DNA from 3 places in the Arthrobacter sp. UC242_113 genome. Region 1 is predicted to be linked to each of the others. Evidence: riboswitches for the same ligand, from Rfam matches in the RefSeq annotation. Region 1 holds a riboswitch; each other region holds the start of a gene.

Region 1 (9,360 bases):
CGGAGCGGGAGCGAGGTGCACCAGCGGCGTCTTGAGCCGACCGAGGTAGAGGCCGCCGTCCTGCTCGGCGACGACGTCGAGGCCGAGGGCGCGCTGGTAGTAGTCGGTCATGAGCTTCATGTCGCCCACCTTGAGCATGACGGTGCCCATGGTGAGGTCGGCAGGAAGCAAGTCCTGGCTGCTGTCTGCTGCTGTCATTGAATACTCCCGGATGTCCGGGCCACCGGATTTCGGCGGCCTCTACATCTTTAAATTACTTGAAGCTTCAATTTATTCCTAATGCACGATCTTTCCCCGGAGCACCACATTCGTGAGGCTCCGGATGGTCTCCGGCGCGGCGCGGGGGTCCTCCCGGCACACCACCACGTCGGCGTCCGCGCCTTCCGTCAGGCCCTCGGCCCCCAACCATCGGCGCGCACGCCAGCAGGCCGCGTCCAGCGCTGCCGCTGCCGGGAGCCCGGCGGCATGAAGTTCGAGGATCTCGTCCGCGATGCGGCCGTGGCGGATCACGCTGCCCGCATCCGTTCCCGCATAGATTTCGACGCCGGCCTCGTAGGCCTCCAGGACACGCTCGCGACGGCGGGCCCACAATGCGCGCATGTGCTCCGCATACCGCGGGAACTTCTGCTCGGCCTGGCTGGCGATGTCCGGGAAGGTGGCGATGTTAATGAGTGTCGGCACGATCGGCACCTGCTGCTCAACGAACCGTGGAATGTGCCGGGGCAGCAGCCCCGTGGCGTGCTCGATGCAGTCGATGCCCGCGTCCAGCATGTCGTCCAGGGTGTCCTCGCCAAAGCAGTGCGCGGTGACCCTGGCGCCCTCGTCGTGGACGGCCCGGACGGCGTCCCGCACGGCCGCGGCAGGGAACGACGCCGCGAGGTCGCCGGCGCTCCGGTCGATCCAGTCCCCCACCAGCTTGACCCAGCCGTCCCCTTCGCGGGCCTGCTTCCGCACCGCCTCCACGAGGCCCTCCGGCTCGACTTCCACCGCAAAGTTCCGCAGGTACCGGCGGGACCGGGCCACATGCCGGCCGGCCCTGATGATCCGCGGCGTGTCGGCCCGCTGCTGCAGCCACCGGGTGTCGCTGGCCGCTCCGGCGTCCCGGACCAGCAGCGTGCCGGCGTTGCGGTCCGCTATGGACTGGCCATACGCCACGTCGTCGTCCACGGCACCGCCCGGCCCCAGCCCGATGTGGCAGTGGGCATCGACGAAGCCGGGCAGGACCCAGCCGTCCACGACGGTGTCCGGCTGCTGGCCCGGAGAACTGAACGTCAGCTTCCCGTCCACCGCCCAGAGCCCGCGGCGTTCCTCATCCGCCGCAGTGAGCACGGGTCCGCTGAATTCGATGATGTGCGACATGGTTCCAGCGTAATCGGCTCCCGCAACGGAGATCCGGCGTCTCCGGCTTGGCTTCACAGATGGACGGGCGAAATCCGGGGTGTGGTAGCTTCGTCTACGACCACACGGGTGCCCCTGCAGGGGCTGAGATCAGGCTGGTGCAGCCTGCGACCGTTGAACCTGTCCGGGTAATGCCGGCGAAGGAAGTGAGCAGTAAATTGAGCACCCAGAAATCACAGCAGAGCCATGCCCAAAACGGTACCGCTACCGTTACGCAGTCGCTGAAATCCCACTCACTGGCTTACCTGGAAGGCGACGGCCTGCGGGTTCCGGTAACGGAAATCGCCCTGGAGCCTTCACCCAACGGCGAGCAGAACGAACCGCTGCGGGTTTACCGCACGGCGGGTCCCGGCAGCGACCCGGTGGTGGGCCTCGCCCCGTTCCGTGCGGAATGGATTGCGGCACGGGCGGACACGGAGACGTACGACGGACGTGAACGGAACCTGCTCGACGACGGCAAGTCGGCCGTGCGCCGCGGCGCGGCTTCCGCCGAATGGAAGGGCGCCAGGCCGGTGCCCCGCCGTGCGGCGGACGGAAAGACCGTGACGCAGATGCACTACGCGCGGCAGGGCGTCATCACCCCCGAGATGCGTTTCGTGGCCCTCCGCGAGAACTGCGATGTGGAACTGGTCCGCAGCGAACTCGCCGCCGGACGGGCCATCATTCCCACCAACATCAACCACCCGGAATCCGAGCCGATGATCATCGGCAAGGCGTTCCTCGTGAAGATCAACGCCAACATCGGCAACTCGGCTGTCACCAGCTCCATCGCCGAGGAGGTGGACAAGCTGCAGTGGGCCACCCAGTGGGGCGCGGACACCGTGATGGACCTGTCCACGGGCGACGACATCCACACCACCCGTGAGTGGCTCATCCGCAACTCCCCCGTCCCCATCGGCACGGTCCCGATCTACCAGGCCCTGGAAAAGGTCAACGGCGAAGCGAACGCCCTGACCTGGGAAATCTTCCGCGACACCGTCATCGAGCAGTGCGAACAGGGTGTGGACTACATGACCATCCACGCCGGCGTGCTGCTGCGGTACGTCCCGCTCACGGCCAACCGCGTCACCGGCATTGTCTCCCGCGGCGGCTCCATCATGGCCGGCTGGTGCCTCGCCCACCACCAGGAGAACTTCCTGTACACCCACTTCGACGAGCTGTGCGAGATCTTCGCGAAGTACGACGTCGCCTTCTCGCTGGGCGACGGCCTCCGGCCGGGCGCCACGGCGGACGCCAACGACGCCGCGCAGTTCGCCGAACTGGACACCCTGGCTGAGCTGACCCAGCGGGCCTGGGAGTACGACGTCCAGGTCATGGTGGAAGGGCCGGGGCACATCCCATTCCACCTGGTGCGCGAGAATGTTGAGCGCCAGCAGGAGCTCTGCAAGGGTGCGCCCTTCTACACGCTGGGCCCCCTGGTCACGGACGTGGCCCCCGGCTACGACCACATCACCTCGGCCATCGGCGCCACCGGAAATCGCCCGGTACGGCACGGCCATGCTGTGCTACGTCACGCCCAAGGAACACCTGGGCCTGCCGAACAAGGACGATGTGAAGACCGGCGTCATCACCTACAAGATCGCCGCGCACGCGGCCGACCTTGCCAAGGGGCACCCCGGCGCGAATGAGCGGGACGATGCGCTGTCCAAGGCCCGGTTTGAGTTCCGGTGGCGCGACCAGTTCGCGCTGTCTTTGGACCCGGTGACGGCCGAGTCCTTCCACGACGAGACGCTGCCTGCCGAGCCTGCCAAGACGGCGCACTTCTGCTCGATGTGCGGTCCCAAGTTCTGCTCCATGCGGATCAGCCAGGACATCCGGAACGAGTACGGCTCAGCCGAGGCGCAGGCCGCCCTCGCGGAGATGGCGGAAGGCATGCGCGAGAAGAGCCAGGAGTTCCTGGCTGCAGGCGGAAAGGTATACCTGCCCGAGCTGCGGCTTCCGGAGTCGGCCCGCAACTGACCGGCCTCCATGACCACGTCCGGCTGGCATTGGGGGCCAGCCGGACGCGCGCGCGGGAACGTTGCTTAGAGGCCGTGTCTTCAGGAGGCGCGGGGCTGCTGCCGGCGGCTGACCTCGGCGATGAATGACCTGATGAAGCGGTCACCCTCCGGTGAGTCGTGGGGCCGGTGCCCTCCCGCAGCGATGCGGTGCAGGGCACCGGTCTCGCGCAGGTATCCGGCGATTTCCTCGTACAGCGGCTCCCAGCCGCCGGTGAGGACCAGCGTGGGAACACCCGGCACGATCTGCAGCGGCGCCTGCCACGGCGGTGCCTGCAGCCGCAGTCTCCTGGCCGCGCGCTTCGCCTCCGGGGTGCTGGGCTCCGGTGTGTCCGAGGCGAAGGCGCGGCGCAGGAACTCGCGCTCGTAGTCATCGTCGCCGAGCTGGTGCCGGACCTCGAACAGCGGCTCCATCAGGGCACGGTGCGCGGCCGTGGCCGGCAATTCAGCGGTGAGCGACAGGCATGCCGGCTCCACGAGCGTCAGCGAGAAGACAAGGTCGGGGCGTTCGACGGCGGCCATCATCGCTGCGATGGCCCCCTGTGAATGCGCCACAACGTGGCCCCCGGCGGCCCCGCGGCCGTCGTCTGCCAGTGAGCGCAGCACGATGCGGGCGTCCTCGGCGAAGTCGGTTTCCAGCGGCTCGGCCTCGGCGTCAAAGCCGTGGCGCCGCAGAAACAGGGCGTCATACTGCAGAGCCATGCCGTGCTGGCGCGGCCACGCAACGGAGCCGAAGTAACCGGCACCGTGGACGAAAACTACCCGCTGCTTATACATGACCCAACCTTATGGCAGCGGTCTGACATCGGCGCCGGCCGACATGACCGTGCTCCCTATTTGCCGCCCATGAACTTGTCGAAGCCCTTGGGGAGGTTCAGCTGGGACGGATCGAAGTCGCCCGACTGCTGGCCGAAGGAGGCTCCGGTGGGCACCGCCTTTGCCCCGGCGGCCCGCCTTGCCTCGGCCTCGCGGAGCTCCTGCGCAGCCTTGGCAGGGTTGCCGGAACGGGCCTTCTTCTTGGGCGCGTTCTTGCCGCCGCCCTTGCGGGCGCCGCCTGCCCCCATCCCGGGCATCCCGGGCATTCCCGGCATGCCGCCGCCCTGGGCCATCTTCTTCATCATCTTCTGGGCCTGGGCGAAGCGCTCCAGCAGCCCGTTGACCTCGGATACGTGCACGCCGGAGCCGCGGGCGATGCGGGCGCGCCGCGAACCGTTGATGATCTTCGGTGCAACGCGCTCGTGCGGGGTCATCGAGCGGACAATGGCCTCCACGCGGTCGATCTCGCGCTCGTCGAACTGCTCCAGCTGCTGCCGGATGTTCTGCGCACCGGGCATCATCATGAGCATCTTCTTCATCGAGCCCATTTTGCGGATCTGCTGCATCTGGGCAAGGAAGTCGTCCAGCGTGAAGTCCTCCTGGTCGGCGAACTTCTTCGCCATCCGGGCGGCTTCATCCTTGTCCCATGACTTTTCAGCCTGCTCAATGAGGGACAGGACGTCACCCATGTCCAGGATGCGCGAGGCCATCCGGTCCGGGTGGAACAGTTCGAAGTCGTCCAGGCTTTCACCGGTCGAGGCGAACATCACGGGCTTGCCGGTGACCGACGAAACGGACAGCGCGGCACCGCCGCGCGCGTCGCCGTCGAGCTTTGACAGCACGATGCCGGTGAAGTTCACGCCTTCGTCGAAGGCGGTCGCCGTGTTGACGGCGTCCTGGCCGATCATGGAGTCGATCACGAAGAGGACTTCGTTGGGCACAATGGCGCGGCGGATCTGGCGCGCCTGCTCCATCATGTCGGCGTCAACGCCGAGACGGCCGGCGGTGTCCACGATGACGACGTCGTGCAGCTTCTGGCGTGCTTCCTCGACGCCGGCCCGTGCCACGGCGACGGGGTCGCCGGCCGGGTGCGCCAGTTCGGAGGTGGCGCCCGGGTGCGGAGCGAAGACGGGAGCTCCCGCGCGCTGGCCCACTACCTGCAGCTGCGTCACGGCGTTGGGGCGCTGGAGGTCACAGGCGACGAGCAGGGGGCTGTGGCCTTGCGCCTTCATCCACTTGGCCAGCTTTCCGGCCAGGGTGGTCTTGCCGGCGCCCTGGAGGCCGGCGAGCATGATGATGGTAGGGCCGGTCTTGGCCATCCGGATGCGCCGCGTCTCGCCGCCGAGGATCTCAACAAGTTCCTCGTTGACGATCTTCACGATCTGCTGGCTGGGGTTCAGGGCCCCGGAGACCTCGGCGCCGAGCGCGCGTTCACGGACCTGCCCGGTGAACTCGCGGACCACGGGCACGGCAACATCCGCATCCAGCAGGGCGCGCCGGATCTCGCGGACTGTGGCGTCGACATCTGCCTCGGTGAGGCGGCCCTTGCCGCGAAGATTCTTGAAGGTTGCTGTCAACCGGTCAGAGAGTGAATTGAACACGCGCCGTGCACTTCTTTCAGTGGATGTACGAGACTCGACTATCTAGGGTATCAAGACACGCCTGCAAGGTGGCATGCTGGCAAGGTGACGAGCCAAACGACTGTGAAAACCCTGCTCATCCTCGGTGCCTCCGGCGATCTCACCGGACGGCTCCTCCTTCCCGGCCTGGCCAGGCTGGTGGCCACAGGACGCGCCGCCGGCCTGTTGCTCGTGGGGGCCGGATCGGACCCGTGGTCACCCGAACAGTGGCAGGAACGCGTGCACACCGCCTTTGACGCTGCCGCCGAAACGGCGACGGACGCCGGCAGGGAGGCGCTGGCGGCCATGGCAAAGTCCACGGAATACCACCAGGCCGACGTCACCGCCGACGGGCCGCTCGCAGAACTCCTGGCCGGCCTCGAGGGACCCGTTGCGGTTTACTTCGCCCTGCCGCCGCAGGTGAGCCAGAAGGCCTGCGAAATCCTGCGCCCGGAGCAGGTGCCCGCCGGGACCCGTCTGGTCATGGAGAAGCCCTTCGGCGCTGGCGAGGAGTCGGCCCGCGAACTCAACCGGACACTCCTGTCCCTTGTTCCGGAGGACCACATCCACCGGGTGGACCATTTTCTGGGCAAGGCCACAGTCCTGAACATCCTTGGCCTGCGGTTCGCCAACAATTTCCTGGAGCCGGTCTGGAACCGCGACCACATCGCCAAGGTAGAAATCATCTTCGATGAGGACCTGGCCCTGGAGGGCCGGGCACGCTACTACGACGGTGCGGGCGCGCTGCGCGACATGATCCAGAGCCACCTGCTGCAGATCATGGCGCTGCTGGCCATCGAGGCGCCGGCCACCATCGGCGAGCGCGACCTCCGCGATGCCATCGCCGCCGTCCTGCGGGCCAGCAGCATCAAGCCGCCCTACACGGACAGCACCCGGCGGGCGCGCTACCTGGCGGGAAGCCTCGACGGCAAGGACGTCCCTGACTACGCCGCGGAGGAGGGCGTGGACCCGGACCGGAACACCGAGACCCTGGCCGAGGTGCGCGTGGACATCGATAACTGGCGCTGGAAGGGGGTGCCGTTCATCCTCCGTTCCGGCAAGGCCCTCGGGACCAAGCGCAAGGAGGCCGTGGTCACCTTCCGGCCCGTGCCGCACCTGCCCGACGGATTCACCGGCAGGGACACGCCCAACACGCTCCGCATTGGCTTCGGCCCGGACACCCTGGAGCTCGACGTCGACGTCAACGGCCCCGGGGACATCTTCAGCCTGGACCGCGCCGCGCTCGTGGCCGAGCTCAACGCCTCCGAGCTGCTGCCTTACGGCGAAGTGCTGGAAGGCGTCCTGACGGGAGACCCCCTGCTGTCGGTCAGGGGCGACACCGCCGAGGAATGCTGGCGGATCGTGGAGCCGGTCCTGGCTGCCTGGGCGGCAGGCAAGGTGCCGCTGGAGGAATACCGGGCCGGCTCCGGCGGGCCCGCACCCGAATAGGCTTCCCGCCCCCAAAACGGTTAACGCGCAGAGAGGGCCGGTCACCATTGTGGTGACCGGCCCTCTCGCTGCGTTGGGCTGGTGGCCGGTTAGATGGCGGCTACGCCGCGTTCACCCGTCCGCACCCGCACTGCTTCGAAGACATCGACCGTCCAGACCTTGCCGTCGCCGGCCCGGCCCGTGTTGGAGCTGGCGATAATGACATCCAGGATGTCGTCAGCCTGTTCGTCCGTGGCGAGCACCTCAACGCGGATCTTGGGCAGCAGGTCCACGTTGTACTCGGCGCCGCGGTAGACCTCGGTGTAGCCGCGCTGCCGGCCGTAGCCGCTGGCTGCACTGACCGTGAGGCCCTGGACCCCGTAGGCCTCCAGGCCTTCGCGGATCGATTCGAGCTTCTCCGGACGAACGATTGCTGTGATCAGTTTCATGCCCCCACGCTTTCCTTACCTGTTGCTGCTGCTGTCTTCTTGCCGTCGCTGTCTGCGGGAACAGCGTCGGTGCCGCTGGTCTGGCCACCGGTGATCAGCTCGTGCAAGGGCTGGAAGCTGCCGCCGTGGCCGCCGACGCCGAACTCGTAGGCCGTTTCTGCGTGCAGGCTGAGGTCCACGCCCACTGCTTCCTGCTCCTGGGAGACCCGGAAGCCCATCGTCTTGTGGATGGCCACTGCGATAATCGCGGTCAGGACAGCCGAGTAGGCGATGGCGATGCCGGCTGCCGCCAGCTGGGCCCAGAGCTGGGTGAAGCCGCCGCCGTAGAAGAGTCCGCCGCCGACGCCGTCGGTGGGAAGGGCGATGAAGCCGAGGGCAACGGTGCCGATGATGCCGGAGACGAGGTGGACGCCGACGACGTCCAGCGAGTCATCGAAGCCCCAGCGGAACTTGAGGCCGACAGCGAGTGCCGAGGCCACACCGGCGACAACGCCGAGTCCAAGCGCACCGACCGGGCTGACGTTTGCACAGGCCGGGGTGATGGCGACGAGGCCGGCAACCACACCTGAGGCAGCACCCAGCGAGGTGGGGTGGCCGTCACGGACGCGTTCGGTGACCAGCCAGCCGAGCATGGCCGCAGCCGGAGCAGCCAGGGTGTTGACCCAGATCAGGCCGCCCTGTTCCGCGGTGGTGGCGGCGCCGCCGTTGAAGCCAAACCAGCCGAACCACAGGATGGCCGCGCCGAGCATGACGAACGGGATGTTGTGCGGGCGGTGGTTCGGGTCCTTGCCGAAGCCCTTGCGGTTGCCGATGATGAGGACCAGGATCAGCGCGGCCACACCGGCGTTGATGTGGACCACGGTGCCGCCGGCGAAGTCGATCGCGGGGCCCAGAGCCTTGCCGATGGCGCCCTCGGGGCCGAAGAGGCCGCCGCCCCAGACCATGTAGGCAAGCGGGCAGTACACCAGCGTGACCCAGACGGGCACGAAGACGCTCCAGGCGCCGAACTTGGCCCGGTCCGCGATGGCGCCGCTGATGAGGGCGACCGTGATGATCGCGAACGTTGCCGCGTAGCCGACCTTGATGAGGCCGTCAGGGGTGGTGATGCCCTCGAGGCCGAACGTGGCGAACGGGTTCCCGACAATCTGCAGGAATCCCTCACCGGAGCTCATCGATGCGCCCCAGAGTACCCACACCACGCCGACCATGCCGATGGAGATGAAGCTCATCATCATCATGTTCAGTGCTGCCTTGGCGCGCGTCATGCCGCCGTAGAAAAATGCCAGACCTGGTGTCATGAACAGCACGAGTGCCGCCGCCACCATGAGCCATACGTGACCTGCGGTAAGTTCCATGGTGCACGTCCTCTCTTGATCGAATGCTGCGGAGTGATCCGCCTGCCCAACGCCTTTTGCGTCCTGGATCAAGTTTTGCCCCGGTGTGTTTCGCTGGCGGAGGATTTAGATTGCCGGTCTGTTACAACAACCTCCCTGACGTAAATGGTGCATATCCTGCTTGTTACGGTTATGTTTCATCGCCCCCAAACGCCCGCCCTGCCTGTTTAGCAAGGATTCGCCGCTTCATGAGCCCACTCCCCCGTATTGCCGCGGGCAAACTACGTTTCACCGCGGTCCGCCGCTCCGGCGGCGCTCC
Region 2 (9,360 bases), 330 kb from region 1:
AGCTCGGCCTGAGCGGGTAACCCCGGCCCCCGACCCGGCCGCTCCGCTTACGAGACGGCGGCCGAGGACGTTGCGTCGAGGGCGTCGAGCAGTTCCGCCGCGGCTGCTGCCGGGTCTGGCGCCTCGGTGATGGCCCGTACGACGACGATGCGGTTGGCTCCGGCCGCCAGGACCTGCTCCACGTTCGTGCGGTCGATCCCGCCGATCGCGAACCAGGGCAGCAGCAGGCCGCCGACCCGTTCCTCGTTTGTGGTGCGGACAGCCTCCGCCGCGTAGCGCACCAGGTCGAGCCCGACGGCGGCGCGCCCGGGCTTGGTAGGGGTGGCCCACAGCGGGCCTACGCAGAAATAATCCAGGCCACTGCGCCCGTGGGCGGCGCCGACGGCGGCATCCACCTGTTCCGTGCTGTGGGTGGACAGCCCGATCACGGTGGCATCGTGCAGCAGCTTCCGGGCGGCCCGCAGCGGCAGGTCCTTTTGGCCGATGTGGAACACCGGTGCACCGGCGATGGACGCGATGTCGGCGCGGTCGTTCACAGCCCACAGCCGGCCGTGCCTGCGGGCGGCGGCATGGACTACTTCCAGCAACTCGAGTTCCTCGGCCGCCTCGATGCCCTTGTCCCGCAGTTGGATGATATCCACGCCGCCCGCAAACGCCGCGTCCACAAAGTCCGCGAAGTCCCCGCGGTCCTTGCGGGCGTCGGTGCAGAGGTACAGGCGGGCGGCGGTGTGGGCAGAGTGCACGGTCATGGCAACACCTTAGTTCCTCTAAACTGGGCAGGTACCGCGGGAGCCCGTTACTGCTGTCATAAAGACGCAGGGCTGAGAGGGCGTCAGAGCCGACCGCTTGACCTGATCCGGTTAGTACCGGCGTAGGGAAGGATTTGCATGACCCCTGAAACCGGAGGCGACGAGCGCTCCGCGGGAGCCCTGGAGTCCGGCGGACTTGAGGCCGATGTAGCGGTTATTGGCGGCGGAGTGGTTGGCCACGGCATCGCCTGGGAGGCACGCCGCTCCGGCCGTTCGGTGGTACTCGTCGATGAGGCCCCGGGCAGCGGTGCAAGCTGGGCTGCGGCCGGCATGCTCGCCCCGGTCAGCGAACTGCATTACCAGGAGGAAGGGCTCCTGGAGCTGATGCTGGAGTCCTCCGCCAGATGGCCTGAGTTTGCGGCCACGCTCACCGCCGGCGGTGACGCCGGCTACCTGACGACGCCGACCCTGGCGGTGGGTGCCGATCCGGCCGACCGCCGGGCCCTGATGGACCTGCGGGAAGTGCAGCGGGCCCACGGCCTCAACGTTGAACCGCTGACCATCCGTGAGGCACGTTCCCGGGAGCCGCTGCTCAGCCCCGCGATCTCCTGCGCCCTCGACATTCCGGCGGACCACCAGGTGGATCCGCGCAGACTTGTCCGGGCCCTTGCTGCCGAGCTGGCCGCGCAACGTCAGGAAAATGCGGCAGCAGAGGGATACGCGGTGCGGGAGCACGCCGCCGGCCTGCTCTGGGACGGCGCAGGGGTCTGCGGGGTCCGGCTGGCCGGCGGCGGAACCGTGAGGGCGGCCGAAACGCTGGTGGCCAATGGCTTGGCGGCGGCGCGCCTGCAGAATCTCCCGGAAGGCCTGCAGCTGCCGCTGCGTCCGGTCTACGGAGACATCCTCAGGCTCAGGGTGCCCGAACACCTGCAGCCCCTGCTCACCGCGACAGTCCGCGGAATGGTGCGGGGCGTGCCGGTGTACGTGGTGCCCCGCAAGGACGGCACGGTGGTGATCGGCGCCACCCAGCGTGAGGACGGTGTGCCGGGCACCAGCGCCGGAGGCGTCTACCAGCTGCTGCGGGACGCCCAGGCGCTGCTGCCGGCAGTCGCCGAACTGGAGCTGCTCGAAGCCACCGCCCGGGCACGGCCCGGCACGCCGGACAATGCCCCCCTGCTGGGCCGGGTGCCGGCGTGCGGGCAGGATGCCGGCACGGACGTGCCGGGCCTCATCATCGCCACCGGCTTCTTCCGCCACGGCGTCCTGCTGACCCCGGCCGCCGCGGCCATCTGCCGCCAGCTCATGGACGGCATCACCGATCCGCGCTGGGCCGCCTTCCGGCCGGGCCGGTTTTCACCCGGGCTCCCGGACCCCCTGGGATCAGCCGCTGCACTCAGCATTTGACCCGCGTCACATTTGACCAGAACAAGGAACCAGCATGAACATCACATTGAACGGCGTCGAACAGGAAGTCAGTGACGGCGCGTCCGTCACCTCACTCGTCACCCAGGTCACGGGGCGCAAGCTGGCCGCCAGCGGGCAGGCCGCCGACGGCCAGCGGCTGGGCGTGGCGGTGGCCCGCAACTCGGCCGTCGTGCCGCGCAGCCAGTGGCATGCCACGGCACTCGCCGACGGCGACGAGATCGAACTTGTCACGGCAGTCCAGGGAGGATGAGGACGATGGCAGAAACAATGATTGAAACAGCAGACAGCCTGGTCATTGACGGGGTGGAGCTGACCTCGCGGCTCATCATGGGCACCGGAGGCGCTCCAAGCCTGGACGGTCTGGGTGCGGCGCTGCTCGCGTCCGGCACCCAGCTGACCACCGTCGCGATGCGGCGCTACTCGCCTGCCGAAACCGGCTCGCTGTTCCAGCTGCTGGTGGACCACAACATCCGCGTGCTCCCCAACACCGCCGGCTGCTTCACGGCCCGGGACGCTGTCATGACGGCGGAGCTGGCCCGTGAAGCGCTGGAGACCGACTGGGTCAAGCTCGAAGTCATCGCCGATGAGCACACGCTCCTGCCTGATGCCGTGGAGCTGGTGGACGCCACCGAGCAGCTGGTCAACCGGGGCTTCAAGGTCTTCGCCTACACCAATGACGATCCCGTTTTGGCGCTGCGGCTGGAGAACCTGGGTGCATCGGCCGTCATGCCGCTGGGAGCGCCGATCGGCACGGGCCTGGGCATCCTCAATCCGCACAACATCGAGCTGATCGTGTCGCGGGCCTCCGTTCCCGTGGTCCTGGACGCAGGGATCGGGACGGCCTCGGACGCGGCCCTGGCCATGGAACTCGGGTGCGACGCCGTGCTGCTGGCCACCGCCGTGTCGCGGGCCCAGAATCCCGCACTCATGGCTGAGGCCTTCAAACACTCCGTGATCGCCGGTAGGCTGGCGCGTGCGGCCGGGCGGATCCCGCGCCGCGAGCATGCCTTGGCGTCGTCGGCCATGGAGGGCCGGGCGGAGTTCCTCTAAGCCCGGCCAACCCCTGTCCGCGGTGCGCGGCCGGCTCAACAGGTACTGCCAAGGAGCCAGTTGTGGCCGCCAACGACGATATCCTCACCCGAGCCCAGATCGACGAAGCGCTCGCCGGGCTGCCCGACTGGCGCTACCACCTCGGCGGGCTTGTCACTATCTATAAGACGCCGACGGCGGCCGTCGCGCTTGAGCTGATAGCCGCCGTCGGGCGCGTGGCAGAGGACATGGACCACCATCCGGACCTGGACTGGCGCTACAACCGGGTGTTCATCCGGTTCAGTTCCCACGACGTCGGCGGCGAGGTGTCCGCGCGGGATAGCCGCGCTGCCGCGTCCGTCAGCGATGCCGCCTCAGCGGCAGGCGCCGAAGCCCAGCCCGGCCTGTACCGGTCGGTGGACATCGGCATCGACACGGCTGACGCGGCGGAAATTTCCGAGGTCTGGCGGGTAGCCCTCGGCTACCGGAAGGGGCGGTCCGGGGACCTGGTTGACCCCTACGGGCGCGGCCCCCGCCTCTGGTTCCAGGAGACGCCGGCGCCGAACGACAACCGCCTCCATCTGGACGTCCACCGCTCCAAGGCCGAGTCGGCACCCGTACTGGAGAAGACCGCGGCAACGGGGGCGCAGATGAACAGTGACCACGCACCCAACTGGGTGGTGGTCACTGATGCCCAAGGGAACAGGCTCTGCCTGCACACCGAGGAAGGCCGCGGTCCGAGTTCTGGATCCGCTCCTTAGTGGTCCCGGCGGGTCAGCGGCAGGCCCAGTACCTGCGGCGCAGGCGCTGGTTCTGATGCTGTGCAGCCGTCGCAGCAGCCGTCCGCGGCAGGCCCAGACGATGCTTCCTGGTGTTCACCGGGCACTGGATGGGGGACCGTGCAGCAGACGTCTCCGCGCCACGCGTTGACACCTTCAGGGACGGCGATCGCCGCGATCACAAGGGCGGCGCCGGCGTCGGCCCACCACCAGCCCAGTGTGCTGTTCAGGACGGGGCCGATCAACAGGACAGCGGAGAGGTAGGTGCACAGCAGCGTCTGTTTGGAGTCGGCCACGGCTGTCCTTGAGCCCAGCTCACGGCCGGCCCGGCCCGGCGCTGCAGCCAGGACAGAACGGGCATGATGGCCAGGCTCAGCGCGGCGATCACGATCCCGGGGGGTCGAGTGCTGGGCCTCCCCGCCCCCGGTGAGGGAGCGGATGGCGTCAACGGAGACGAAGGCCGCCAGCGCGAAGAAGGACAGGGCGATGATCCGCAGCGTGACGTGTTCCCGGTGCTCAGGGTCCTTGGAGGAGAACTGCCATGACAGGGCAACGGCGGAGGTGACCTCGATTACCGAGTCCAGCCCGAACCCGATAAGTGCCGATGAGTCCGCGACGCCGCCGGCCCGCAGGGCCACCGCGGCTTCAACGACGTTGTAGGTGATCGTCGCCGCCGCGAAGAGGTGCTTCAACGGTACATCGGCGGATGTATAGAGTAGCTCAATCGATCGCGTCTAGCGTGGGAGCCGACCGGCCTTAAAGGACAGCGACCACGCACCCGCTTGGGTGGTGGTCTCTGATCCCAGCGGACGTGGCGCCGGCCTAGTCCTGCCGTGGTTAGATTTTCAGCGCTGCCGTCAGCCGCTGGGTGTCCTGCTTGGCGCGTGCCCGGCCCAGGTAGACCGCCACCGCCAGGGCAGCAGCCGTCCCGGCCGCCATGGGGATGACCCACGGCAGCCACGTCAGGCCCGGCTGGTAGCCCAGCCCCGCCCAGATACAGATGATCCAGGCGAGCATGCCCACCGAAGCAGCGGTGCCTGCCGGCACGAGGATGCCGTACTTGGTGTGGCGCCGGTCGTTGGCCCAGACGATGAACCCGGCAGCAGCGGTCACCAGGACCACGATCACGAGGGACAGCACGGCTCGGCCTACAGTGCGCCGAAGCCGACCCGGCGCACTTCCTCTGCGCCGATTTCGACGTAGCCGAGGACGTTTGCCGGGATGATGATCTGGCGGCCCTTCTCGTCGTTCAGGCGCAGCTCGCTGCCCTTGGCGATGGCTTCGGCCACTACTTTGGCCACAGCGTCAGCATCCTGAGCCGATTCCAGCACAATTTCACGGCCGACGTTCTGAATGCCGATCTTTACTTCCACAGCAAGGCCTCCCAGCCAGTCAAGGTTGAAATTTCAAAGGTAGTTTCAGTTGTAGTCTAGGTCTCTTTGGGGAAGCGAGAGATTCCGCGCCAAGCTAAACGGTAAATCAGGTCGCTGGCTACATCGAGGTCGAGGTTTCCGTCCGTTTCGAGCCAGTAGCGCGCGCTGACCTGGGCCATGCCCGCAAGCCCTCGTCCCAGCAGCTGGGCCTCCAGCAGCGGGAGCTTGGTGTCCTCGGCGATGATCCGCGCTATGGCCTCGGCGAAGGTCTTGTTGAACGTCTCCAGGCGCGAGCTGACGTCGGCGTCGTTGATCAGGTCGGACTCGAACACCAGCCGGTGCGCCTGGTCGTCGCTGTCGATGAAACGGAAGTAGGCACGCATGACGGCCTGCACGCGTTCCTTGTTGTCCGTGGTGGAGCTCATTGCCCCGAGCATGAGCTCGGTCAGTGCTTCGAGATGGCTGTCCAGCAGGGCAAGGTACAGCTCACGCTTCGACGGGAAGTGCTGGTAGAGCACGGGCTTGCTGACGTGCGCCGTTTCCGCGATCTCGTCCATCGCGGCGCCGTGGTACCCGTTCGCGACAAAAACCTCCTGGGCGGCGGCCAGCAGCTGGGCCCGGCGCTCGTCCCGCGGCAGCCTGGCGGAACGCTGGCCGGCGGCGCGGCCCGGGCCGGCATTGGATTGCGCGGCCTGAGTTCGATCAACCGGTGCATGATGAACCACTGTTGGCCTTCTTTCCTTTGCAGTTAACTTCACTTTACCCGGGGGTAATATGACCGCGCGGTATCTTCAGGCATACATTGAAGTATGGCTTCTCCGTCCACGGCAAATACAGTCCGCACGCTCCCGGGCCCCCTCGTCGATCCCGCAGCCGGGCTGTCCACCGAAGAGGTGGAGCGGTATTCCCGGCACCTCATCATTCCCGAAATCGGCGCACTCGGCCAACGCCGGCTGAAGAACGCGCGGGTCCTGGTCATCGGCGCCGGTGGCCTGGGGTCGCCAGCGCTGCTCTACCTCGCGGCAGCCGGAGTGGGAACCATCGGGATCATCGACGACGATGCCGTGGACCTGAGCAACCTGCAGCGGCAGATCATCCACGGTGTGCGGGACGTGGGCCGGCCCAAGATCGAATCCGCCCGGGACGCCATCGCGGAACTGAACCCGCTGGTGGACGTCCGGCTGCACGACGTCAGGCTTGATGCCTCCAACGCCCTGGAGCTTTTCGCCGGCTACGACCTCATCCTGGACGGGGCGGACAACTTCGCCACGCGCTACCTGGTGAATGACGCCGCCGCCATCCTCGGCAAGCCTTACGTGTGGGGGTCCATCTTCCGCTTCGACGGGCAGGTCAGCGTGTTCTGGGAGCAGCACGGCCCCACGTACCGGGACCTGTACCCGGAGGCGCCGCCGGCCGGCTCCGTGCCGTCGTGCGGCGAGGGCGGCGTGTTCGGGATGCTGTGCGCTGCGGTCGGATCGCTCATGGTGACGGAGGCCGTCAAGCTGATTACCGGCGTCGGGCGTTCCCTGCTGGGCCGCGTGGCGCTGTACGACGCCCTGGGCGGCAGCTGGCGCGAGATCAGGGTGTCCAAGGACCCGGACGCCCCGCGGATCACGGAACTCACCGACTACGAGGCCTTCTGCGGCGTCACCCCGGCGGAGACAGCCGACACCGGGCACACCGTGACGGCAACGCAGCTGGCCACGATGCTGGCCTCGCGGCAGGCCGGGCTGAAGGACTTCGACCTGGTGGACGTGCGCGAATCGGGGGAGTACGACATTGTCCGGATCGACGGGTCCGTCCTGATCCCGCAGGGGCGGATCCTCTCCGGCGAGGCATGGGGCGAGCTGCCGCAGGACAGGGACATCGTGTTCCACTGCAAGGCCGGGACGCGCTCGGCCGCCGTGCTGGCGGCCGCACGGAAGGCGGGCTACCAGCGCGTCAGCCATCTCGACGGCGGCATCCTCGCCTGGGTGCGCGACGTGGAGCCGCAGAAGCCGGTCTACTGACCCGGCGTTCCTCACCGCGGTTTATTGAGACCGGCACGCATGACAGGCGAACCGACGCCGGGCTCATGAGAGTACCTTGGCCACCGTCATCAGCGGGAGCGCAAGGGCCTGCGGGGCGTCGTCCTCCAGCCCCGTGTATTCGATTTCCATCGCGACGGAATCGTGCGGGGCCAGGTAACTGATCCAGACCTTCTCGCTGGCACCGGCGGCAATCGTGCCGGGGCCGCGGTCGGCGTCCTGCGGGGCTACCGTGACGCCGGAGGGCAGCAGCTTGAGGCGCAGCTGTCCCGGGCTGAACAGGACCGGCTCGGGCCGGACATTAGTGAGCGCCACTTCGAGCACGACGACGTCGCCCCACGTGAAGTTTCCGGGTTGCGGCCAGTCTGAGTCCAGGAGGGGGTCGCCGTGGTGGTCGTCCACCGGGGCACCCTGGCGGCTGGAAACGCGCTCGATTCCGGGCTGGCCTGCTGCGACGGCCCTTCGCGTTCCGTCCGTGACCTGGGATACGGCTGAGGCGAGCGGCGTGGCGGCAGGCCGCCCCTGCGCATCAAGCCTGGCCAGGCGTCCGGCGTCGACGAGTGACAGTGTGCCGAAGGTTGTGGAGAGCCCGGCTCCGTTGCCAGGTCTGCTGCGAGACACGATGCCGCAGGTTCCACCGCCTACCAGCAGGAGCGCCCCACCGCCCACGATGAGTCCGAATTGCCGGCGGCTCAGTGACGGCACGGCAGAGGCCGGTGAAGCAGAATTCATGATGGCTCCCCAATATGGTTTTCACGGGCAACTTCAATGCTGCGCGGGGAACCTATGGAAAGCTTGTAGGGTCTGGTTTGTCAGAACATATGCAGGCTAAGCGGAGTTCCTGCGGGCCTCATTTTCCTGCGGGATTGCGGAGTCCTGCAGGGTCCCGGTATTCGACCCGCTGCCAGCAGCAAGGGCTTTGTGGTCCACAGGGCACTCGGCCTTGGACGCGGCGGCCGGCTGCTCCACGGTGATGCCATACAGGGTTTCCAGCGCAGCGACGTAGTCGTCCTGCTGGCCGTTGGACGCCAGCTCGCGGGCGCGCACGGTGGGGACGTGGAGCAGTTGCTTCACCATGCGGCGGAGCGCAAACTCCACTTCTTCGGCGGCAGCGGTGCAGCCGTGGCGGGCGCGCACCTTTTCCATTTCCGCGTCGAGCACGCTCATGGTGTGGCGGCGGAGGGCCACAATGGCTGAATCCACGGAGCGTGCCTCACGCTCCTGTTCAAACGCCTGGGCGGCGCCGGAAACCATGCTGCTGGCCTGCGCGAGTGACTCCGCCTGCTCCTGGGGCGCAGCGAGCCGCACGGACTCGAGAGTCAGCAGCTCCACGCCGTCGAGCTCTCCGACCGCGGGGTCAAAATCGTGGGTGAGCGCCAGATCGATGGCGATCAGCGGCTGGGTGGATCCGGCACGGACCTGGGCCAGCTCGGCGGCTTCCACCCTCGTGTCCGAGCCGCTGCAGCCGATCATGACGTCGGCGGCTGCGACGGCGGCGTGCAGGGTGTCGCCGTCGAGGGCCGTGCCGCCGCGCGTTGCCACGAAGGTGGCTGCGCGTCCTGACGAGGAGAACACCGCGATGTCGCGGCAGCCGCGTTCACGGAGCAGGGCCATGGTGGCTCCGGCGTAGGCGCCGGTGCCGAACACCACCACCTTCTTCTTCGACCAGTCGGTCTCTTCGGAAAGGTCGGTGGCGAGGTCGAGTGCGACCGAGACGATGGACAGGCCGCGGGAGCCGAGGGCTGTCTGCGCGCCGACATCCTTGGCGGTCTTGGAGGCGGCCTGGAACAGGCGGACCAGCCCGGCGCTGGCGGTGCCCTCATGCTGGGCCGTGATCAGGGCGCGGCGCACCTGCCCGGCAATCTCACGTTCGCCGACGACGGCGGAGTCGAGTCCGGAGCTCACGGCAAAGAGGTGCTCGGTGACCTCGGGGCCGGTGCGGGTGCTGAATGACCGGGACACCAGCTGCTCGCTGAGG
Region 3 (9,360 bases), 1.6 Mb from region 1:
CAAGCCCCAGGTACTTGGGCTGTTCCTGCTCCTTGCTTCCGTGGGCCTGCAGCTGCGGACGTGGTGGGTGTGGCCGGTGCTGTTCGTGGCCTGGATCTTCCAGCTGCTCACCGTCCCCGTTTCCGCCCATATGGTGGGCCGCGCAGGCTACCGCACCAAGCACCTCCACAAGGAGCTGCTCAGCAAAGACGAGCTGGAGGCCGTGGTGCAGAAGGCGGCCAAGGCGGCCCGGGAATCAGAGGCCGACGACGGCGGCAACCGAACCGCTCGCTGAGCCCGCCGGGAGCCCAGGTGCATAGTGCTCGGCTGCCTGCCCGGCGGCCTGTTCGAAAGGGCCGAACCGCATAAACGGGTCAGGCCCCGTCTGCTGTGCAGACGGGGCCTGACCGTTAGTGGCGGATCGCTGGACCTACCGGGTGGCGAGCACCCCGGTTGCGGTGCCGCCGCGGCTGGACTGGACCAGGACGCTGGTGATCTGCCGGCCCGGTCCGGGCTTGGCCCGGTAGGACCAGGCGCCGAGGGTGTCCACCTGAGCGGTGCCGATTTTTGCGTAGCTGATGACGCCATTTACGGGTGTGGTGTCGTAGATGACCACGGTGGTGGCCGGGACCAGGACGGCGGTGTTGCCGGCCAGCGTGGATGTGCCGGTAATCCGCAGTTCGGTGCCGAGCCGGTGCCGGGAGCCGGCGACGGCCATGGTGTCGGTCTGGATGGCCAGGTTCACGGTTGCCGGGGCGCTACCAATGCCGTTTTGATTCGCGACGATCAACTGCATGACGACCGGGTCGCTGGCCATGGGATCCAGGCGGCGGGTGAGGTCAGTGCTCTTGGCGTAGAAGGGCAGAGTGATGGTGGGCTTGGCGGTGGTGTCGCCGGTGATGGTGACGTTGGGTCCGCTGACTTTGCTCCACTTGTAGCTGGCGGCGCCGGTGGAGGTGCTGCCGTCCAGTTGGACGGTTCCGCCGGGGGTGATGGTGGTGGATGCTGCAGTGGCCACCGCCGTCGCGGGTTGTGTTTCGCCGGGTACGGGTCCCGTGCCGATGTCGACGACGGGACCGGGGTCCGGGGCCGGGGTGACCGGGTCCAGCCCGGCCGGCGTTGCTGCGCCGCCGGAGATGGTCACGGGCAGGGATGCCGAACCGCCGCTTGCGGTTTTCACCGTGACGATTGCCGGTGGGGCCTTCACCGGCCAGGATTTCTCGGCGCCGGTTCCGGTGGCCGATGCTTCCACGGTTCCCAGTCCTGTGACGGTCAGCGGGTAGCCTACGCTGGAGATGGCGCCGACGGTCAGGTTGGTGCCGTCGTAGATGGCTTTGGTGATCATGACGCCGCTGGGTTTGGTGACATTGACCTGGCTGCTGCTGGCGGGCTTGTCGCCGATGTTGGTGACCTTGACCGACGTCGGTGCGGTGCCGGTGAACTGGACGCGGGCGTAGTACCGTCCGGTGTCCGGGTCGCTGAGCATGGGGGTGGTCTCAAAGACCCCGGACTGCCCGTCCACCTGGAGCTGGGCGCCGCTGCCACTGCTGGCGAACACGTCGATCATGTTGCCGTTCAGGACGGCGCTGTCGCCGTTGACGCCCTGGTTGGTGGAGATTTTGCCCTGGACGGTGAACTGGTCTGTTTCCAGGGACACGCCGCCGCCGTTTACTGAGAACTTGTTGTAGCCTCCAATGCCGCCGATGACGGTGTGGTCCTGGGCCGGGTCGCCCAGGTAGCCGTCCGGGGCTTTCGGCAGGGTGGCCGGATCCCACTTCAGGAACGGACCGATGTTGCTCTTCAGCGCTGTGGTGAAGTTCCCGACTGCGGGGGAGATGTCTTCGACGAGTTTGCCGTCGCCGGCGCCGTCGGTGTCGATGGTGATGGTGCCGTAGGGGTGCTGGAACGTCAGGGTGCTGTTGGCGGGGCCACCCTTCACCACGATGCGCTGGCGGCCGAAGACGACCTGATCGCCCTGGGTGACCGTGTTGGCGAAGGCTGCCTCGAGGCCGAGGACCAGGACGGCGCGGCCGCCGTTGGGGAAGGCGAGTTCGGAGCCGGCGAGCATGTAGAACGCCTCTTCCGGGAAGTTGTCCGGGAAGGAGATGGGTGCTGTCTCGTCCGGGATGTCCCCGGGCAGGAAACCGCAGAGCGGGTTCTCCGCGTCAAGGCACAGTTCGACGCGTGTTTTGTTGCTGTCCTCGTACCAGGACGGGAAGCCGTACTCGGTGTTGACGGGACCGACGGCGGTCAGCTTGTTCGCGTTCGTCTGGGTTACCTGGGTTGCCGCCAAGGAGGCTCCTGCCCCTGTCGCCGCAAGCAGGACGGCAGTTGCGGCAGCAATGCCGCGGCGGCGGGACGCAGGGCTGGGGCCACGGTGTCGGGGGGCCAGGCGCTGGGCTGACAGGAAATGTGGTGTGGATACCATTTTTGTCTCCTCGTAAGACGCTGATGGCATCCACTAAAAATCGTGGGGGTTGGAAAAACGTTCGAGTTCCGGGTTGGAAAAACCTTGGCATTCGAGGCTTCATCCGGCGGTGTGGGGGGACCCACGCTGCTCTTGCAGCGACTGTGCTTATGCCCTCCAAGCGGCAAGCGGTGGACCGCCGAGGCAAAATGCGAACGGACCCGGCACCGCGGGTTGCGGTGCCGGGTCCGGCTGTTGTGAGCCCGGCCGAGGTCATCAGCACTGCCAGGTTCAGAACGGAATCAGTATGGCCTGCCGCGCTTGGGGAAACCCGGTCTCGGCCCGGGAGGGGCTGCCGGGCAACCCACCCCGTGTGGGGGCCGCAGCGTGGTTGGTCCCGACCGGCGGGGAGGCCTAGACGATGTCCTGGGTCTTGGCGAAGCGGGTGATAGCCCGCTGGGTGCCGCGGTTGGCCAGCACCTGGATGACCGCGCTCACGGAGGCGGAGACGAGGGCGAACGTGAGGGCGGTGCGCAACGTGGTGGGGACGTCGTCCTTGTCACCCTTGGGGGGCTTCCGGCCCGTGATCTTTTCCCAGATGGTGTCAACGGCCTTGGTGCCGGCGAATCCTGCCAGCAGGCTGATGCCTGTGCCAAGCAGTTTGATGAAGAAACTCATTGCGGAACTCCTCGCGTGATGAACACTGGTCTTTCCTTAGCCTAGCCGCATGGACCGGTGGATCTCCCGCAACGCCTGTACCACGAGGTCGTGGTCCGCCTTCTGCGGCAGCCCGGACACGGTGACCACGGCCACTGCCCCCACATCCCGCACATAAACGGGGAAGGCTCCGCCGTGGGCAGCGTAAGTCGCTTGGTCAAACCAGGCGTTGTCCTCGATCCGTCCGCCGCCGGCCCTGCCGCGCAGCCCCACCAGCAGCGACGGTTCCTCGTAGCGCACGGCAGTCCGCTGCTTGGCCCGCACCCAGCCTTCGTTATCCGGCGTGGCACCCTCGAGCGCCACATGGAAGAGCACCTGCTCCCCCTTGGTGATGTCGATGGCGATAGGCAGGTTCTCCTCCTTGCCCCGTTCCACCAGTTCCAGGCCCAGCGCCAGGGCGTCGTCCTTGGTGAACCTCGGGAACTGCAGTTCAGCCATCTCCCCTTCGACCTGCCCAATCAGGGCTTCCAAGGCTCCCGCCGGCTGCTCCGCGGAGGAATCGGGGTCAAAGGCGGGCAGGGCAGCGCTGCCGGAGTCCTGTTGCGTCATGGCCCCAATCTACTCCGGACCGTTGTCCCAACGCCGCATGAAAACTTCCGCATTGTGACAGCGGCCCCCGGTTTCCGGGGCGGGCGAGGTGTAAACTGGATCAGCCCACAAGGGCAGATTTATCACGACAGGGGAGCGCCGCCGTCGGGATGCAAAGGCAACTGCCAGCGCAACCGGGGAAGGGCGCTGAGAGTGCGGACAGCCGCAGACCCTCGAACCTGATCCGGCTAGTACCGGCGCAAGGGAGTCGAGTTCTCAGAGTGCCCGGCAGCGCGAGGCCCAGCCACCCGCAGCCGGGGAAACACTTTCCCCTCCTGTTCCTCAGGAGGACCATCATGACAACTGCAGCAATCAAGAAGACCAGCTACAGCTGGCGCGTGGCGGACATCGTCGTGGCGGCGCTCATCGCCGTTGCCGGCGGCGTCATCTTCTGGGCCTGGTCCCAGGGCGCCAACCTCATCTCCACCCCGGTCAACGCCCTCTACCCTCCGCTGACCGGCCTCTACGCCGGCGGCTGGATGATTCCGGCGGTCCTGGGAATGCTCATCATCCGCAAGCCCGGCGCAGCCCTGTTCTGCGAGAGTGTGGCTGCCACCGGCGAGCTGCTCATGGGCTCGCAGTATGGCACCACGGTGCTCATTTCCGGACTTCTGCAGGGCCTGGGGGCGGAGCTTGTGTTCGCCGCCTTCGCGTACAAGAAGTTCAACCTGCCCGCCTCGCTGCTTGCCGGGGCCGGCGCCGGACTGTTCTGCGGGCTCAACGACTCCTTCGCCCCCTGGGGCTGGAACATCGCCTACGCCGCCGGCGACAAGCTCGCGTACATCGTGTTCTGCGCCATTTCCGGCGCGGTCATCGCGGGCGCCCTGTCGTGGATCGCCGCCCGAGGCCTGGCCAGGACCGGCGTGCTGAGTTCCTTCGCGTCCCGCAAGGCAGCCACGGAGCCCGTCTTCTCCTAATGCCCGGACAAGACAACGCCGGCGTCCGCCCCGCCGCGGTCACCGCCCGCGGCTGGGGCTGGCGCCACGCCGGCCGCACCAAACCGGCCGTCCATGCCCTCGACCTGGACATCCGCCCCGGCGAGCGGGTCATGCTGCTGGGCCCATCCGGAGCCGGCAAGTCCACCCTGCTTCACGCCCTGGCCGGCGTGCTGGGGGACAGTGACGCGGACGACGCCGGCACTCCCGACCGGGACGACGCGGACGAGAGCGGAGACCTGCTCATCGACGGCGCGCCGCCCCGTTCCCGGCGCGGCCGTGCCGGGCTCATGCAGCAGGACCCGGAGACGCAGGTGGTGCTCTCCCGCCTGGGCGACGACGTCGCCTTCGGCGCCGAGAATCTGTCGGTGCCCCGCGAGGAGATCTGGCGTCGCGTGCACGAGGCGCTGGACGACGTCGGGCTGTCGCACCTTCCCCTCAACCACCCGACGTCGGCCCTCTCCGGCGGCCAGAAGCAGCGCCTGGCGCTCGCCGGCATCCTGGCGATGCGGCCGGGACTCCTCCTGCTGGACGAGCCCACCGCGAACCTCGACCCGGACGGCGTCCTGGAAGTCCGGGACGCCGTGGGCCGCTGCCTCGACAAGACCGGGGCCACCCTGGTGGTGGTGGAGCACCGGGTAGCTGCCTGGAAAGACCTGGTGGACCGGATCGTGGTCCTGCAGCCGGGGTCCGCCTCGGACGGCGCGGTGCTGATCGACGGGACCCCGGACGAGGTTCTCGAGGAGGCGCGCGGGATGCTCACTGCCGCCGGCGTCTGGGTCCCCGGCTATGTTCCTGAGACGCGGCGCCGTTCGGCTGCCGGCGCTCCGCCGACCCCCGGCGCTAGCACCGGCCAGCTGCTGCTGGCGGCGGAAAAGCTTGCCGTGTCGCGGGAACGTCCACGCCGCCGCGGCTTCCGCTCTGTACCCCCTGAGCCCGTTCTGCGCGACGTCACAGCGCAGGTCCGGGCGGGCGAGGCGCTGACCGTCACAGGTCCCAACGGCGCCGGCAAGTCCACCTTTGCGCTGACCCTGGCCGGGCTGTTGCCGCCGGTGGACGGCAAGGTCTCCGCGACGGTAGAACTGAGCGGCGGAGCCGGAATTGACCCGTACGAGTGGAGGGCCGAGCAGCTGATCGCCCGGATCGGCACGGTGTTCCAGGAACCCGAACACCAGTTCGTCACCGGCCGTGTCCTGGACGAGCTGCAGTTCGGCCCTCGCCATCTGGGCCACGGCGAGGAGCGCGTCGACGAGCTGCTGGAGCGGCTGCGCCTCACACATCTCGTGGACGCCAACCCGTACACCCTCTCCGGCGGGGAGAAACGCAGGCTGTCCGTGGCCACCGTCCTGGCGGCACACCCGCAGGTACTCGTGCTGGACGAGCCCACCTTCGGACAGGACGCCAACACCTGGGCGGAGCTTGCCTCATTCCTTTCGGAACTGCTGGATGCCGGCACGGCCGTGGTGTCCGTGACCCACGACGAGGAGTTCACCCAGGTGCTCGGCGGCACCGAGCTGCGGCTGGGGTCCGGGCTGGGCAACAACGCGCCAAGTCCCGCTGAACCGACGTCAGAACAGGCTGCAACATGAGGGAGGCACTGACACTTGCCGGAAACCGGGCGGTGCTGACGCGCGCCAATCCGCTGGCCAAATTCGCAGCCGTCTTCCTGATCACCCTGGTTCTGGCGCTGTCCATCGACTGGATGTCGGCGTCGGTGGCTCTCGCGTGCGAGCTGCTGGTCTTCCCGCTGGCAGGGCTGACGTTCTCGCTGCTGTGGCAGCGCGGCTGGCCGCTGATCCTTGCGGCCGCCGTGGGCGGCTGGAGCACCTCCATCCTGTCGCCGGACAGCGGGAGGATACTGCTCGACGTCGGCCTCTGGTCCATGAGCGAAGGTTCCCTTCAGCTGGGGCTGGGTTTTCTGCTCCGGGGCCTGGCCATTGCCCTGCCTGCTGTGCTGCTGATGAGCTGCACCGATCCCACGGACTTGGCGGACGCCCTGGCGCAAAAGGCGCGGCTGCCGCACCGCTTTGTGCTGGGTACCCTGGCTGCCATGCGGCTGGTCGGACTGATGGCCGAGGAATGGCAGACCATCGGAATGGCCCGGCGCGCCCGGGGCGTCGGATCGCGCGGCAACCCGTGGCAACGGCTGCGGGCCACCCTGGGGCAGAGCTTCGGCCTCCTGGTCCAGGCCATCCGCCGCGCCACCCGGCTTGCCGTGACCATGGAAGCCCGCGGGTTCGGCGGGGCCAGCCGGACCTGGGCGCGCGTGTCCACCTACAGCGTGCTGGACGTCTGGGTGGTGCTCGGCGGAGTGCTGATCGCTGCCGGCGCCGTGGCTGGTGCGCTGTGGGCCGGAACCTGGAACATGGTGTGGCTGGAGGGCTCCTAACCTGACTGGCGCCTAACCTGCAGGCCGGGCCATCCGGACCTCGGCCAGCCCCTCCCAGTCTTCGATCGTGTCCCTGGCGCCGGTGAAGACGAAGCCGTTGCGTTGGTAGAAGGCCTGGGCGCGCGGGTTGTCCTCGGCGACCCACAGCGCGGCCGCTTCGCGCCCGATCGCAGCCTCGAGCAGGGCCTGACCGAGCCCCCTGCCGTGGTGGGACGCAAGGAGATAGATGCCCCACAGCTCGGTCTGCTCCCTCAGCCCCTCTGCGGGCGGAAGGGAACCGGCAAACCCCACCAGCTTCCCGGCGTCGTCCGCTACGAACTGCCGGCCCGCATGCGGGCCGGCCAGAAGGTGCCGCCACATGGCCAGTCGCTCTTCCACGCCTTGCCTGGCCATAAAGCCGGGTGACAGCAGGTGCGTGTAGGTTTCGCGCCAGCATTCCAAGTGGAGCCGGGCCAGGGCCTGGGCCTCCTCGGGGGCGGCCTGGCGGACGCTGCAGGTGTGATCCATGGGGCCGAGTCTAAATGTTGGCGGGGTGCGTCAAATGCAGGAGTGGTTGTAGTCGAAGCCGTCCGCCACGAACTGGGTGAGGACTACTTTGCCGCCGGCAGTTAAAGGCGGCGCGGAACACATGTTCGTGGCGTCGGCGGAAGTGCGCGCCCCGGCCAACCAGCTCGGCAGGGAATAGAGGCTGCTGGCCGAGCCGACCTCGCCCACGATCTGTCCCCACTGCCGCGCCGAGGAGTAGATGCCCACCCTGGCCCCGATGCTGTGGAAAAAGTCAGTCATGCCCTCCAGATCCGCCCGGTTGGCGTTCCTGTCGCCTGACCAGCTGTTGCCAGTCTCGACATCCAGCCACCAGAGGTAGGTCCCAGGGTCCGAGACGGTGCGAAGGTATGCGTCGTCGAAGGCTTTCGCGTACCCGTACATGTAGGCGCACGCCGCGTCCTCCTTGCCTTGGCAGGTGCCGTACGGGTTGGCCACGGCCGTGCCGCCGTACTCGTTGCTCGCCGGCCACCAGGTGCCGCGCAGCCCGGGATTCGCGGTGTTCACATAGAGCGCAAGTCGGGGCTGGCCCGTCCCTCCGGAGGCGTCCTCCCCCCAGTCAAGCTGCTGGTGGAGGCAGGGGTTGGTGGTGTTGGCGCGCCCGTTGTTGACTCCGACAATCGCGAACGCAGGGTCGTCGGGCAGCTCGCGGCTGCACTGCGGCCAGGAGACATCGTTGCCCAAGGCAACCCTGCCGGATTCTGGCGGCTCTACCGGCTGACGGGCCGCCGGCCGCGGGGATTGCGGCGAGGCGGGTGGCTGCGCCTGCGCGGCGCCGCTGGGAGTGGCGGAAGCCCTCGGCGAATCCTGGGTGACGGTTGATTCGGGTGCCGGCGGTGCGCCGTCGTCCAGCCTCGGTCCCGGGATGAAGCCCACGGCTGTAGCCACCACGAAGGACAGCAGCGCTGAAGCCGGACGGCCGGCGGGGCGGAACCTGCCGAGCACGGCGGAGCTGAAAATGGACACGGCGGCCTCCCATCCCCTTATGGCCGCAACACGTACCGCTAGCTTCCCCCCGCATGCGGGCCCCGGTCAAGGCTGGTCCCCGCCCTTGACCGGGGCTGCGGAGGCCGTAAGAGAGACTGCCACACTACCGAAGCCCGTTATTGAATACTTATGCGTGTAACGGGTACATCACGGGGCTGATTGCCCGCTCGAAGACCCGCAAGGCGACGAAATAACTCATATCTGATATATTTTTCCCATGACACAACAGACTGTTGAACATGTTGGTCTTCTGCTCCGCGACGCCCGCGGCCAGAAGGGGTGGACCCAGGGCCAGTTGGCCGCGGAACTCGGCACCAGCCAAAGTGCCGTGGCCCGCATGGAACAGGGCAAGCAAAACATGAGCCTGAAAATGATCCAGCGCCTGGAGGCCATCTTGGGCCGCAGCTTTGTCCAGCTCGGCAAATCGCAGATGACCCACCTCCGCGTCGAGGGCGGCAGGACGCTGTCGGGGTCCGTCGATGTCAACACCAGCAAGAACGCCGGGGTCGCCCTGCTCTGCGCCAGCCTCATCAACCGCGGCACCACGACGCTGCGCCGGCTGGCCCGCATCGAGGAAGTCAACCGCATTGTCGAGGTTCTGAGCAGCATCGGCGTCGAATGCACCTGGCTCAACGACAACGACCTTCGCCTCCGCCGGCCCGCGGATCTCGACCTGGCGTCCATGGACGCCGAAGCCGCGCGCCGGACCCGCAGCGTCATCATGCTGCTGGGCCCGCTGCTGGACGTGACCGATGAGTACCGGCTGCCCTACGCCGGAGGCTGCGACCTGGGCATCCGCACCGTGGAGCCGCACA

What was found. Region 1 has a riboswitch for thiamine pyrophosphate ahead of thiC (phosphomethylpyrimidine synthase ThiC). Riboswitches for the same ligand answer to the same signal wherever they lie in the genome.
Region 2: another riboswitch for thiamine pyrophosphate. It lies ahead of thiO (glycine oxidase ThiO); the one in region 1 lies ahead of thiC (phosphomethylpyrimidine synthase ThiC).
Region 3: another riboswitch for thiamine pyrophosphate. It lies ahead of ACHMXB_RS15885 (ECF transporter S component); the one in region 1 lies ahead of thiC (phosphomethylpyrimidine synthase ThiC).

Annotation. Positions count from the first base shown of each region.
Region 1 is NZ_CP171968.1:1,876,736-1,886,095, forward strand. It holds gene ACHMXB_RS08450 (VOC family protein) at 1-198, opposite strand, end outside; gene ACHMXB_RS08455 (amidohydrolase family protein) at 277-1,359, opposite strand; TPP riboswitch at 1,454-1,561, shown strand; partial or broken gene thiC (phosphomethylpyrimidine synthase ThiC) at 1,557-3,357, shown strand; gene ACHMXB_RS08465 (alpha/beta fold hydrolase) at 3,438-4,172, opposite strand; gene ffh (signal recognition particle protein) at 4,229-5,812, opposite strand; gene ACHMXB_RS08475 (glucose-6-phosphate dehydrogenase) at 5,897-7,279, shown strand; gene ACHMXB_RS08480 (P-II family nitrogen regulator) at 7,369-7,707, opposite strand; gene ACHMXB_RS08485 (ammonium transporter) at 7,704-9,062, opposite strand; gene ACHMXB_RS08490 (MFS transporter) at 9,290-9,360, shown strand, end outside.
Region 2 is NZ_CP171968.1:2,207,439-2,216,798, reverse strand. It holds gene ACHMXB_RS09985 (ferritin-like fold-containing protein) at 1-20, shown strand, start outside; gene thiE (thiamine phosphate synthase) at 48-749, opposite strand; TPP riboswitch at 776-895, shown strand; gene thiO (glycine oxidase ThiO) at 888-2,153, shown strand; gene thiS (sulfur carrier protein ThiS) at 2,188-2,424, shown strand; gene ACHMXB_RS09965 (thiazole synthase) at 2,442-3,224, shown strand; gene ACHMXB_RS09960 (4a-hydroxytetrahydrobiopterin dehydratase) at 3,287-3,964, shown strand; partial or broken gene ACHMXB_RS09955 (cation transporter) at 3,961-4,707, opposite strand; gene ACHMXB_RS09950 (hypothetical protein) at 4,820-5,122, opposite strand; gene ACHMXB_RS09945 (DUF3107 domain-containing protein) at 5,131-5,355, opposite strand; gene ACHMXB_RS09940 (TetR/AcrR family transcriptional regulator) at 5,412-6,080, opposite strand; gene moeB (molybdopterin-synthase adenylyltransferase MoeB) at 6,165-7,364, shown strand; gene ACHMXB_RS09930 (hypothetical protein) at 7,428-8,114, opposite strand; gene ACHMXB_RS09925 (glutamyl-tRNA reductase) at 8,211-9,360, opposite strand, start outside.
Region 3 is NZ_CP171968.1:3,473,118-3,482,477, reverse strand. It holds gene mnhG (monovalent cation/H(+) antiporter subunit G) at 1-274, shown strand, start outside; gene ACHMXB_RS15900 (PKD domain-containing protein) at 410-2,407, opposite strand; gene ACHMXB_RS15895 (DUF4235 domain-containing protein) at 2,801-3,064, opposite strand; gene ACHMXB_RS15890 (heme-degrading domain-containing protein) at 3,101-3,652, opposite strand; TPP riboswitch at 3,772-3,915, shown strand; gene ACHMXB_RS15885 (ECF transporter S component) at 3,988-4,608, shown strand; gene ACHMXB_RS15880 (ABC transporter ATP-binding protein) at 4,608-6,215, shown strand; gene ACHMXB_RS15875 (energy-coupling factor transporter transmembrane component T family protein) at 6,212-7,015, shown strand; gene ACHMXB_RS15870 (GNAT family N-acetyltransferase) at 7,028-7,522, opposite strand; gene ACHMXB_RS15865 (hypothetical protein) at 7,553-8,524, opposite strand; gene ACHMXB_RS15860 (UDP-N-acetylglucosamine 1-carboxyvinyltransferase) at 8,763-9,360, shown strand, end outside.